Regions from separate parts of the Paraglaciecola sp. T6c genome, predicted to be linked through region 2. Evidence: predicted binding sites of a transcription regulator. Region 2 holds the regulator's gene; each other region holds the start of a gene.
The links. Region 2 encodes LexA, which represses DNA repair genes until DNA is damaged. Its sites were predicted from a motif close to TACTGTATNNNNATACAGTA; they were not measured.
Positions count from the first base shown of each region.

Region 1: the regulator LexA is predicted to act here: its motif matches at 2,646-2,665, upstream of PATL_RS18370 (putative DNA modification/repair radical SAM protein).
Region 3: the regulator LexA is predicted to act here: its motif matches at 2,190-2,209, upstream of PATL_RS01840 (acyl-homoserine-lactone synthase).

Region 1 is NC_008228.1:4,309,988-4,314,609, reverse strand. It holds gene PATL_RS18380 (hypothetical protein) at 1-427, shown strand, start outside; gene PATL_RS18375 (TIGR03915 family putative DNA repair protein) at 479-1,273, opposite strand; gene PATL_RS18370 (putative DNA modification/repair radical SAM protein) at 1,290-2,531, opposite strand; gene PATL_RS18365 (GAF domain-containing sensor histidine kinase) at 3,474-4,622, opposite strand, start outside.
Region 2 is NC_008228.1:5,108,779-5,113,400, forward strand. It holds gene coxB (cytochrome c oxidase subunit II) at 1-1,092, opposite strand, end outside; gene lexA (transcriptional repressor LexA) at 1,495-2,118, opposite strand; gene plsB (glycerol-3-phosphate 1-O-acyltransferase PlsB) at 2,312-4,622, shown strand, end outside.
Region 3 is NC_008228.1:415,837-420,458, forward strand. It holds gene PATL_RS01825 (ATP-binding cassette domain-containing protein) at 1-189, opposite strand, end outside; gene PATL_RS01830 (helix-turn-helix transcriptional regulator) at 413-1,159, shown strand; gene PATL_RS01835 (hypothetical protein) at 1,156-2,103, opposite strand; gene PATL_RS01840 (acyl-homoserine-lactone synthase) at 2,332-2,925, shown strand; gene PATL_RS01845 (hypothetical protein) at 3,516-3,722, opposite strand; gene PATL_RS01850 (hypothetical protein) at 3,771-3,986, opposite strand; gene PATL_RS01855 (hypothetical protein) at 4,013-4,228, opposite strand; gene PATL_RS01860 (hypothetical protein) at 4,255-4,470, opposite strand; gene PATL_RS01865 (hypothetical protein) at 4,497-4,622, opposite strand, start outside.

The sequences.
Region 1 (4,622 bases), 800 kb from region 2:
TATTGTAAGTACATATTTTTTAATTATAGCTGCTGAGGAAACTTCTGAGTACTTGTTAAGACTTCAGGTATATGAAACCGATGCTGGGGAGCGTTTCAGGATTAATGAACACTTCGGAGGGCTTGAAATGAGTGATGGAAAAATATTAGATTTATTGAATACTCAGGAGGGACGTTATTTTTACGTTGTATCAAATGAAGGTTATGATGCTCCTGAAGATAGCAGGGTTTATTTAAAGGAGGTGGCGGGAAAACTTTCCTTAACAGAGTATACCGTATTCTATTATTCACCTTTAATGGCGCTGTTTTTCGTGTTCCTTAGTGCTTTAGGTCTATGGTATTGCTTCCAATTAAATTTAGACGAACTTTTTGAAAGCAAGAAAGAAAAAGATGGCAGTACTAACGAAGATATAAAAGCTGAGGAATAAAACTGGAAGTACGTAACATGAATATTTCTGAGCTACTAAAAATCATCGAAATTAGCGTTTATTCCCATCGATAATCATTTTGCGAGCTCTTGCATCTGAATTTCGAATCATATCGTCAATCAGTGCTGTTTCAGGCATGTTCTTCCAGTACTTTTTGGGCATTGAGCTTAGCATCGCGCTCTTTTTGATACGGGCGGGATTAAATATATTAGTGTAATAAGTGAGCCAATATTTTTCGATACGGTCTTCATCAGGACACACACTCGGGTCGGGATTATCTTCTAACACTAGCTTTTCAGTGTCCCAATGGGCAGCCCTATAAGGCGTCAGTATCGACCAGCGCATATTTTTAAAGCGAGTTTGGAAGAAGTCGAGTTTAACCTCTAAGCTGAAATGCTCGGGTTCATACCAAGCGATAAAGTGCTCTTGTCCGTCAAGCGCAACTTCTCTAAACCTCAAAAAAGCACTCATTTTGTATGCATCACGTTTTACCGCTTTGGCTAAAGTAACAAGCTGCATTATATCTTCGTCAGTTTTTAGCTGAATAAGGTTTTTGTTCTCGAAAATAACGCGCCATAAAACCCGATAACACAGTGCGAAGCGGCTAGCATCTCGATGACACAACGCGTATTTAAAAAGCATTAATATTGACTTGGGAATGGTGTGTTTCATTTGCCCTTTAGGGGCCGCAATAACCTCTTCAGGATGGCCAAACAAGTCGTCCTGTATGGACTCTGAAGTTTGCCAAATAATGTTTTCAGGGGAGATAGCTTGCGCTAAACATTCTCTTGATGCTTTGCGCCACTCGTTATATCCGGGCACGGAAGTGATGGTAATTTTTTTCATCTTGAGGCTACGTCGTTTAGGCGCCGAAGAGCTCAAACTGTTTTGGCTGTTTGAACTGCAGCTCAAAATTATTGCTATCGAGTAAGTGAATAGCAGGTGAGTAATCATTCACAGTAATAAAAGGTTTTAGCTTTTGTAATGGCAAACGCATTTTAGTGAGATCCATCCAGTTAAGCTTTGTATAACGGCGGATCGCTACAATTTTTTGTACGGTGCGCGCACCAAGACCAGGTACTCGTAACAACATCAGTTTGTCGGCTTTATTCAAATCGATGGGGAATACATGACGATTGCGCAATGCCCACGCGAGTTTAGGATCATGGTCCATATCAAGCATGTCATCGTGCAAGATTTCATCAAGATTAAAGCCATAAAAACGCAATAGCCAATCAGCCTGATAAAGACGGTGCTCGCGGATCAAAGGCGCTGGCTTGAGCGGTAAAACCTCAGACGCATCAGGTATTGGCGAGAACGCAGAGTAATAAACGCGGCGTAGCTTTTGTTGGCTATAAAGTTTAACACTTGTTCCCAAAATGACTTTATCGTTTGAGCCATCGGCCCCTATGATCATTTGAGTAGACTGTCCGCCAGGGGCAAAGCGAGGTGGACGTTTGCCGGTATGCGTTTTATCTACTTTATGCTCGGCTATTTTGTCTTTCAGAGTATTCATCGAGCTATGAATAGCGCCGAGGTCTTTTTCTGGCGCGTATTTATTTAATGAAGGCTGGGTCGGCATTTCTACATTAATGCTAAGCCTGTCGGCATATAAACCCGCTTCAGCCTGTAGTTCAGGCGAGGCATTGGGAATTGTTTTAAGGTGTATATACCCCTTGAACCCGTGATCGATACGTAACGACTTTGCAATACGCACCATGCTTTCCATTGTAAGGTCAGGGGAACCGACGATACCTGAGCTAAGAAACAAGCCCTCGATATAGTTGCGCTTATAAAAATTCAGTGTCAAATCTACCGTTTCTTTCACAGTGAAACGAGCACGTTGAACACTACTTGATACTCTATTGATACAATAGTGACAATCGTAAATACAGTAGTTCGTCATTAGTATCTTTAGTAATGAGACACAGCGGCCATCAGGGGTAAAACTGTGGCATATTCCTGTACCGCCAGTAAGCGAACCAATGCCCGTTTTATCAGTTTTCCCAGCCTTGCGTTTACCTGCCGTACCGCTTGCACATGATGCATCGTACTTAGCTGCATCTGAGAGGATCTCGAGTTTTTGAATCAGTTTGTCATGCATCGCAGATTATTACTTTCTCTTAGCAAATACACAAAAGCGGTCGATTCTGTCAGAAATGATGAAACAACACGTGTGTATCCGTTATTTGGTTTTTAAATTATCTTAGGGTTTATATCATGTATAAATATACAGTACAATTTGCATTCTAAATTAAAAGGATTATTAGTAAAAAGGGGCAGAATGCTTTTTAATAGGCGAGACGGTTGCCGCAAAAAGTACTCAGACCCTATCACTGCTTACCCCATCACAGCCCTTAACCTAAAGGGCCTGTTATACACATTCTTTTTCACCACCTTTGCAACGAAACGCACTTTCAACAAACTTATAAATAGATCCGTATTTAAAATTTCGTAATAGCTCGGACCGACTTCAAGGTGGATATTCCGACAACAAGAATTTAAGTACTTTAAATCAGGCCGGTTGCGGGTTTTGACAAGAATATTGAACGCTGAGAAGGAAGCGGCGCGCTAAGTCAGTTGTTAGGCAAGCGTCTAGGTTTAGGTAGGTATGAAATGTGTTCGTTAGGGGAGCTTCAAGCGCATTTTAATAGCGACGTTATCCCTTTTTGGCTATCGCTCTGCTAGTTTCAAAGATAGGGTAGGGCGCAGTGTCACCTATCGAGTTTACAGTGTTTCATTTAGGCTCGTGTTTATAACGTTGATTGGACAAGTTTTATATTGGTGTTGCTGACGCCGTGTTGTTTTGAAAGCGTTAGCTAGGCCTATCTTAAATTTTCTCTCATGCTTTGAGCTGGTTTTCTCTTGGCTTTATTTGGGAGTCAAAATGGCATTCCAGCGTAATACATGGGGGCGGCACGATATGCCTTTATCAAGTCGTATTGGGCAGGGCTGATGACAGCCCTATTCAAGATTTTTAGTCGTTTTAACAGGCGAGTTAATAAAAAGTAGTTAAAACAATAGACGCGCTAGACATCATCATTCACTAACCTTCAATCGCATTCATGCCAATAGTTGCCTGAAACGTGAACGTCGTTCTGCTGTCGTCTGAGCAAACGGATAATGTACCGTCATGAGCAGAGGTGATTTGGGAAGCAATAAACAAACCCAAACCTAGGCCGCCGGTTTGCTTGTTGCTTTCATTGCGCCAAAAAGGTTGAAACAGTTTATCAATCACCTCTGGTTTTATTGGCTCGCCGCCATTACTCACGCTCAGTGAGAATAGTCCGCTCTCTATCTGTGATGTCACCTCAATAGCTTGCTGCGGGTCGCCATGCACAATGGCGTTGATTAACAGGTTAGATAGCAACTGGGCGATTCGCTCAGGGTCGCAATTAACCGAGCCCTTGATATCAATGTGAGTCTGTATTTCACGCTGGGGGTGCAGCCCAGAGAGCTCATCAACGGTATGGGTAAGAATATCTTCTAGGTTGTTCACCGTCTTAACGTTTAACTGCATGCCGTTACCCATTTTACCTCGGGTTAGGTCCATCACATCGCTAATCAAGCGTTTCATTCTTGTTGCGCTGCTGTCCATGCGTGCGAGTATTTTTTGAGAGGTGGCGTCCGTTACTTGGTCTTTTAAAAAACTGACCCCCATAGTCAAAGCAGATAATGGTGTTCTTAAGTCGTGCCCTAGAATGGCAATGTACTGCTCTTGAAGTTTGGCCGCTGCTTTCTCGTTGAATAACTCGGATTGGGCAGTGATGAGCTGTTCGTCAACTTCAATCTGGCGAGAAATCAACTCAGCGAATGACTTAATTTGTTGTTGAATCTCAACCGTTTTCAACTTTATCGGTAGGGGATCTAAACCGCACAGCGTGCCGAAAAAATCACCGTCTTTATTGTAAATGGGAAACGAAAAGTAGCTTTCAAACCCATACATGATTGGAATTTCGCTTTTGCTGTAGTGATCATCTTTTAGAGCATGTTCAATAACAATCGGCTGAGTTGACCTTTTTACCTGAATGCAAAAGGTGGTAGATATATCAAGCTCGTCACCGGGAAGAAGGTTGAAGTTGACTTGATCGAATACCGCGCAGGTCGTCCACTTCTCATCTGTAACCCGTGCAATGCAAATGAAGCGCAATCCGGTGGCATCTGACAGCATCTTCATTATATGCGGCACAGCTTC
Region 2 (4,622 bases):
AACTAGATCACCCGTATCGTTACCCCACGCATTTCGCTCATAGGTAATCACTGCGGCAAGTTCTGACATTGTTAACTGTTTAGCGAAGGCGGCCATTGCGGTACCTGATTTACCGTTAAGCACGATATCAATATGCGCAGCCATATCGTTCAGCGCAATGTCACTCCCTTTTAATGCTGGGAATACCCCTGGCAACCCTTCACCATTAGGCATATGACAGGCTGCACATGCAGAATTGTAAATTTTTTGACCATTGCTCATGAGCTCTTCTTTGCTCATGTTCATTGCTAGTAATCTTTGCTCTTCAGCTTTTGCCTGTTCTTGGATGGCTTGACGCTCGCCTATCCACTTATCATATTCGGCGGGCTCTTTTGCGATAACCACAACCGGCATGAACCCGTGATCCTTTCCGCATAATTCAGCACACTGCCCACGGTAAATACCCGGTTCATTGACCTTAGCCCAAGCATCATTAATAAAACCTGGATTAGCGTCTTGCTTGATTGCGAAGTCTGGTACCCACCAAGAATGAATAACATCGTCTGAGGTAATAAGAAAACGCACACGTTTATCGGTAGGGATCACCAAAGGTTGGTCTACTTCTAAGAGGTAATTAACACCCTTGTCTAATTTACCTGTGATTTCATCGGCTTGAGTTGCCATGCGAGAATAAAATTCGACGTCGTTATCCATGTACTTGTAGTGCCACTTCCATTGTGACCCTGTTACCAACACCGTCACTTCCGGTTCACTGGCATCCTCCATAGCGATCAACGTTTTGGCTGCAGGGATAGCCATTACAATGAGGATAATAAAAGGGATGACGGTCCAAGCGATTTCAACTTTAACACTCTCGTGGAAGTTTGCAGGCTTAGCCCCACGAGATTTACGATGAAATAAAATGGAGTAGAACATAGCGCCAAACACACCAACAGCGATAACCACACATATGATGAACATCAACATATGTAGGTCATATACCTCGGCGCTGATATCAGTCACACCTTTGCGCATGTTTAATTGGTACTGATCTAAGTCGGACACTGAATCTGCAAAAGCGGTGCTGCAATTAAATGCACCTAACATTGCCATAACACTCAACGAAATTTTCTTCACTCGACCCCCTGCTTGTCAAACGCGTAAAATAGTGGTGATAACCATCAAACTCTACGTTCTAATTTATTATTGTAAGGTTCAGCACGCGACAAGTTTTGTTACTGACTTGTTAATCGTGTAACAAGCATTACTCAAAATAGGGGGAGTAGTCCAGTTTTTTTGTATATTTTATATTCAATTGACCAAATTTTAATCAGCCTATCAGTGTGTTACGTTAACAACTCAGTAACAAACACATAGATTAAATGATATGCGAAAAGGCAATATGAGGTAGGTAAGATGGGATGTTTTCATGGAATAAAATAATATTTTCGAACTCCATTGCGAAGCTCGAAAATGATCAATAATGTAACAGCAAACTGCCTGAAAAATGTTCAACTACATCCAGTCAGCATTACGAATAACACCCACAGCGATACCTTCGATATTAAAAGGCTGCGTCGCTAGATCGACTTTAATAGGTTGGAAATCCTCGTTTTCAGCATGTAGTACGACTTGTCGACCTTTTCGCTCAAGCCGTTTAACGGTTACATCTTCATCTACTCGCGCAACTACCACCTGACCATTATGCACATCCGTTGTTTTATGCACGGCCAGTAAATCACCATCCAAAATACCAATGTCTTTCATACTCATGCCGCTAACTCTAAGTAAAAAATCAGCGCTGGGTTTAAATAAACTTGGGTCAACTTTGTAATGCATTTCAACATGCTCTTGAGCCAAAATGGGCTCACCGGCGGCAACACGACCAATAAGCGGCAAACCTTGGTCTTCTAATTGATCTTCTAAAGGCTCAGTGAGCCTGATACCTCTTGACGTGCCGGGCAAGATCTCAATTGCTCCTTTACGAGCCAGAGCCTTGAGGTGTTCTTCAGCCGCATTTGCCGATTTAAAACCAAGGTGCCGTGCTATTTCTGCACGTGTTGGCGGCATGCCTGTTTCTAGCATGGTGGTTTTAATCAGTTGCAAGACTTCTTCTTGTCTGGGAGTTAGTGGACGCATACACAGCCTGTTGTTTCATACAGTTTAACTGTGAGTATATACAGTCGTTGCTAAATCTCAAATTTTTCTTCTTTGTTGTTTATTAAAGGTAATTTTCTATAAGACCTCTGACCTGTAAACTGATTACGCGGGGTGGAAAAGCCGAATAACGTGGTATCCTATACAGGTCTTTCATTATCTAGGTACCACTCTTATGGCATGGCTGCATAAACTGCTGCTGACAATGATATCTGTTCCGCTAAAATGGCTGGTTAAAGTTAATAGCATTCCTACAGATATAGCGACCGAACTTGGGATCGATAACACCAAACCCATTATTTATCTATTGCGCACACACTCGGTCACTGATCAATTTGCTTTAAAAATGTCTACCAATTCCCTAGGCTTGCCTAAGCCCTCCGAGCCGGTGCAAATCGGTGGTAAGGAATTACCCGCATGTTTGTTTTTACAACAACCACGTTCTTTGCTTACTCGAAAAGTGAAGATCACCAAAATTGCAGATGATGTTACTCGTCTGTTCCAGCTCCACAGAGAGCACCCAGAGTTAGACTTGCAAATCGTCCCCGTTTCCATTTTTTGGGGCAGAGCACCCGGCCGAAAGCTATCCGGCTGGTCAGATATTATCGCTAATCAGGTATCTCCAAACTGGTTACGTAAGTTTTTTATTGTGCTGTTTTTAGGTAGAGATAACTTCGTTTGTTACAGCAAGGCTGTATCCTCTCGCACCATGGCAGATTTAAAAGGCAGTGATGAAGAAATAGGCCACAAGCTTATCCGCTTAGCGGGCACGCACTTTCATCGTCGCCGCCAAAATCTCATAGGCCCAATGTTACTCGAACGACAGGAATTATATAACGCAGTATTGGGCGCAGACTCTGTTCGCCAAGCAGTTAGCGACGAAGCGCGCAGCAAGAAGCAGTCAAATCACCAGATACAAGCCAAAGCGAAGAAATATGTCGATGAAATTGCCGCAGATTATCGCGAAGGGTTAGTAAGAATTGGCGACCGCTTACTCACAAAAATATGGAACAAAGTATACAACGGCATTGAAGTAAAACATGCCGATAAAGTCAGGGCGTTAGCGCAAAATGGCCACGAAATTATCTACGTGCCGTGCCATAGAAGCCACATGGACTACCTCCTTTTAACTTATGTCATCTATCACGAAGGCTTAGTTACACCGCATATTGCTGCGGGTATCAATCTCAATTTTTGGCCGATTGGCGGAATTTTACGAAAATGTGGCGCATTCTTCTTACGTCGCAGCTTCGCCGGCAACAAGCTGTATACCGCGGTATTCAGAGAGTATTTAGAGCTACTTTTCAACAAAGGCTATTCCGTGAAGTATTATCCTGAAGGAGGCCGAAGTCGAACAGGTCGCTTACTACCGCCTAAAACAGGTATGTTAGCCATGACCCTTCAGGGACTGATTAAAGGCATTAACCGCCCCGTCAGTATTGTACCTGTGTACATTGGCTACGAGCACGTTATGGAAGTTTCAAGCTATTTGAAAGAGCTCAAAGGAACAGACAAAAAGAAAGAATCTTTTTTTCAGGTGTTCTCCGCGGTACGTAAGCTGAAAAACTACGGAAACGGATTTTTAAATTTCGGTGATCCAATTAATTTAAGCAACTTTCTTGATAGCGAAGTGCCAGATTGGCGTGAAGCACAAAATTTAGAACCCGATAAAAAACCACGTTGGTTAACCCCTGCCGTGAATACCTTAGCCAATGATGTTATGGGCCGAATCAACCAAGCGGCCGCTGTCAGCGGTATGTCACTGTGCGCCATGTGTTTACTTTCCGCTAAGAAGCATGCAATGGCACAGGATGAACTTGAACGCGCCATTGACGACTACCTAGACTTGTTAAAGGCCGCGCCTTACAGTGACTTATCTAGCATCCCTGAGCTTGATGGCAAAGCATTGGTAGAAAATACGTTAAAGCTAAATAAGCTCGAAGTATCCCAAGACAGCTTTGGCACTATCATCTCCCTAAAACGCAAAAATGCGGTGGCATTGACCTATTATCGCAATAATATTTTGCATTTGTTTGCCCTACCTGGCTTAGTCAGCGCCATTGTATTTGCCCACAAAGGCTTGGCAAGGCCGCAAGTCATCTCCCTCGTTGGCCAGCTATATCCTTTGCTGCAGCGCGAGCTGTTTATTTATATGAGCCACGAAGAAGCGATGAATTATACAGATCGCTTACTTAGCACCATGATCGATATAGGTTTGCTGCGCGCTGAAGATGACACGCTGTGCCCGCCCGCTGCCACTAGCAAAGCGTTTTATTCATTCTGGTTGCTGAATCGAAGCATTCAAGAAACCCTGCAACGTTATGCTGCCGTGCTGACTATTCTTAAGAAGGAACAAACCATTGGCCGTGGTCGCTTAGAAAAACAGAGCCGAGAATTTGCAGAGCGTTTAGCGGCGTTACATGGCATTAATTCACCAGAGTTTTTCGACAAAAATGTACTATCTACTTTCATTCATGCCTTGAAAG
Region 3 (4,622 bases), 490 kb from region 2:
ACGCTCCAACTGCGCAATTAACTTAAGCAGAGTCGATTTGCCGGCACCGTTTGATCCGACTAATCCAATTATGCCAGGAGTTAACGTTAAGCTTATGTTATTGAGCGCTGTTTGATTTTCGTCGTACGACTTGCTTAATTTTTGTATTTCCAGCTGAACTTGTTTTTTTGGAAACCTTGCGTTTAACATATTGCGTGACCTCTGTAGGTTACAGAACCCCTATTGTAGGAGCTTATGTGCTACTTCCTACTTGTTACTTTTGACAGGTTTGCAGATTAATAGTGTGATCTTTTGGTAGTTTTACTTACCATTTTTTGCTAGCTTGGTTATTAAATGAACGAGTGCTACATGCTTAATGACGCAAATGCACTCTTCGTGACTAAAATCTAAAAACATTTCCAGCAAGGAAGGGATGATGCAAGTCGAAGAATTCTACGAATTACTAGAAAGTGTAGACGAAAGTAGCTCAATTGATGCTCTAAAGGAAACTTGCGAAAGGTTCTGTCAGCTAATTGATATCCCGTTTTATTTATTGGGCGTCATCGGGCAAACATCCTCATACTCACCGACGATTAGAGTTATTTCGAATTATCCAGAGAAATGGCTCGAGTTTTACTTTAAGGAAAGTGAACAACAAAACGACCCTGTTGTTAAATACATCTTTGAAAAGCAATCTCCTATCCGCTGGGACAAACTCGTTGAGTACCAAGACTTTTCTTCTACTAAAGGTTTGCTCGTTTTCGAAAAAGCAGCGGCATATGGCTTGTACAATGGGCTAAGCATCCCTATTCGATCTACTTCTGAGAATATCGCCGTATTCAGTGTAGCGATAGATGAACGTTCCGATGCGAATAGAGTATTAGATAACGCTCAGATGTTTTGCCACACATTTGCAACGCACTTATTCGAGCGATACGTTCTGCTTGAGATAAGTGCAAGCGACGAAACAGATAGACGGGAGCTAACGAAAAGAGAACTTGAATGCCTGTTTTGGGCTTGTGAAGGTAAAACTGCCTGGGAAATTTCGCAGATAATAAATGTTTCTGAGCGAACAGTTTTATTTCACTTAGGTAACTCAAACACCAAGCTAGGCGCTATTAATCGACAGCATGCTGTCGCGCTAGCGATTAAGAAGGGCATTATTAAACCAAATATCTAATTTAGGTATAAACGATGCTCACTGTTAAATTGTTGTTTAGTCATATCAGATTCAGGACGAGCGTTAAACCTTATCCCCTTACTGAAGTGATAGCTGCTGGATATTTTCCAATCGTTATTCAGTAAGTTTATCGGTTGAGTATTTTCGAGTTCGGTCTGGTGTAAGCATAGATAATAAATCATTTCGTCGACGAGGCCACTCACGATCATTTCTTTAGCTAAATCAGTGTGAACAATGATCAGTCCACAGGTCATCTTATGTTCGCACGCGTGTGCTAAAAGTTTCTTCACGTCCAGTAAACTATTGACAGTGTGATGTTGAACAGCTTGGTTAGCATTATTTTTTGTGTTGCTGACATTGAATGGCAAACAACCGGGCTCTTCAGCTACAAACTCCATATTGCCAACCAACCTTTTTATATAGTTGATCGCTTCTATATCCCCATCAAACGTAGAGAAATCCGCTTTTCTGCCCGACAGATCAGCACACGTGATACAACTTATCCAAGGCCTTTTCTTTTGTTCGTTGGTCTGCATGGTTATAACCGTCCCGAGATCCATCAAGGCATTGTTGATAGCAATAACGTTGATATTATTAGAAAGAAAATTGGTTTTATGATTGTCACTAAACCTAAAATGAGCAGGTATACGCGGATACAGAATGTTGACGATACCTGCGTCGGTGGCACTTTTAACCAGTGCGTTACTATCCTTAATCAAAGCATTTGGAGGCAAGGACAAGTAAAGGTCTGCCCCGGCACCACTTGCCTTTATCTGACTCAGTAGCAGAGCTTCAGATTCCAGCTGAGTGCTTCCTTGAAGCTTTAGTATCTTGCCCTTAAGACAAAATAACCAAGCTGCGCCACAATAATGTGAAATAGACGCTGCTTTATCTATTACTAACGACAAACAGCGAGAACGTAAGGCAAAAATATTGTTGTTCATTGCGGTATCCACTTAACTCCATTTCGATATTTTAGCTGCTTTAAATTTTTATATATCCTGTTAGATCTGACGGTGTTTTATAAAAATACTGTCAGATACTACAGGAGAAAATTATTGGAATTAGGCTAGGGACAATGATTAAAACCCTACTGTAAAATGTGATAGCTGAATTTATTGAATTTCGTTGAATATGCTTAGTTGCAAGTTAACTAAACTAGGTTCAACGCAATGAGACAAATAAAAGTAATAGATAAAAACAATAATGAATTTGGACGTAATCCAGAGTTAATTAATGATATGTTCAAATTAAGATCTGAAGTCTTTAAAGGGCGATTAGGTTGGGATGTCGAATCTGATAAAGGCTTGGAAAAAGACTTTTTTGATAACCAGCAGCCAAGTTATATTGCTATGTTGAATGAGAGCGATGATATTGTTGGTGGATGGCGTGCAATACCAACAACAAAAAGTTATATGCTAAAAGATATATTCCCAGAGTTATTGAGAGGGGAGTTAGCACCTGAGGAAAAAAATATTTGGGAAATAAGTCGCTTTGCTATTAGTAAAAATAGAACAGGGAAATCTGCTCGAGTCGCAAGCGAAGATACAGCTGCTTTAGTAAGTTCATTTTATTCATTTGCGATTAAAAATGGCATTACAGATTATGTACTGGTAACCACCACGGCCTGTGAGCGAATTCTTCGGTATTTGGGCGTAAATATGCGCAGAATGGGAGATGGTCAGGCGATGCAAATTGGGGTAGAGAAATCTGTCGCCCTATGGGTTAAAGTGGACAACAATTTAAATATTAATCCTATTCATTAACAATATATTCCTATACTATTGGGCGCTCGTTTTTTGTACGTCGCCCGAACATTCATCTTTTTTACTTCCCAACTGTTTTCTCATTTTCCCCGAAATAGATATCAAATATCTTAATAAATATAATCTATTGAAATGGTGTTTTAGATCATTTCTCAAACGCTCTTATGCCTTATAAAAAGGGATAGGTGAACAGTGTTGTCTGTATCCTGTTAAGCGCTTGTATTGTCATTTTAAACAGGTTAATGCAGTTCCCTAGGCTATTTTAACTAATCTACAGCTGCGCAAGCGAAGCTCGACTTCATGAACATAAGCTACTGCATACAAAAAGGTGACTGAGTTAGGTACGCCTATATCATTGAAGTAACTGTGGTTTTTTTAGTAAGTGAGCGTTTACTTTTTCAGCCTTCAGCCTTCAGCCTTCAGCCTTTAGCGAATGATGATAAGTCAGGGTGCTGATATGTGTTTCAAAATTGAGGTGGCACGAAATATTAAAAATTATCGTTTGCTGATATACATTCGGTGGGGAAAATAAGCGTGATGATGAGTGAAAGACTGCGCCAGGATTCAAATTACCACTGGCGCCGTATATGCTAAGCCAAAGTACTTGAACTAATCAAATCAGAAGCTTGTGTAGCAGCATCCATAATTTGCGGATCGATTTTGTCATAGAGTTGATTTAACAAATCGGAGTTTGCAATCGCTGTTATATTTTCTACTTCATCTGTTTTTACAATGAAGTAATAGTTTGTCATTGAATAAAAGTGTACACCGTTTACTGAAAATGCCGAGCCTTTCATAAAGAATCCTTTTTAAATTAAGGGCGGCTTGCACCGCCAGGTCACTTATTAGCTAACAGAAACTTTGCTAGCGATGTCGTTAATGCTATTGGCTGCATGTGTCGCTGCATCAAGTAATGCAGGGTCCACTTTGTCAGCGAGTACGTTCATAAGGTCGGTGTTTACTGCAGCAGTTAAGTCACCTAGTTCTTTTGCGTCATATACCAGCGCATAGTCAGTAAATGCGATGAAATTTACGCCTTGGGTTGCGAAGTTAAGTTGCATGGTGTTTCTCCTTTTTTAGTGTGTGATTAGCTAACAGATACGTTGCTAGCGATGTCGTTAATGCTATTGGCTACTTGTGTCGCTGCATCAAGTAATGCAGGGTCCACTTTGTCAGCGAGTACGTTCATAAGGTCGGTGTTTACTGCAGCAGTTAAGTCACCTAGTTCTTGCGCGTCATATACCAGCGCATAGTCAGTGAATGCGATGAAATTTACGCCTTGGGTTGCGAAGTTAAGTTGCATGGTGTTTCTCCTTTTTTAGTGTGTTATTAGCTAACAGATACGTTGCTAGCGAGGTCGTTAATGCTATTGGCTGCATGTGTCGCTGCATCAAGTAATGCAGGGTCCACTTTGTCAGCGAGTACATTCATAAGATCGGTGTTTACTGCGGCAGTTAAGTCACCTAGTTCTTGCGCGTCATATACCAGTGCATAGCCAGTGAATGCGATGAAATTTACGCCTTGGGTTGCGAAGTTAAGTTGCATGGTGTTTCTCCTTTTTTAGTGTGTGATTAGCTAACAGATACGTTGCTAGCGAGGTCGTTAATGCTATTGGCTGCTTGTGTCGCTGCATCAAGTAATGCAGGGTCCACTTTGTCAGCGAGTACATTCATAAGATCGGTGTTTACTGCGGCAGT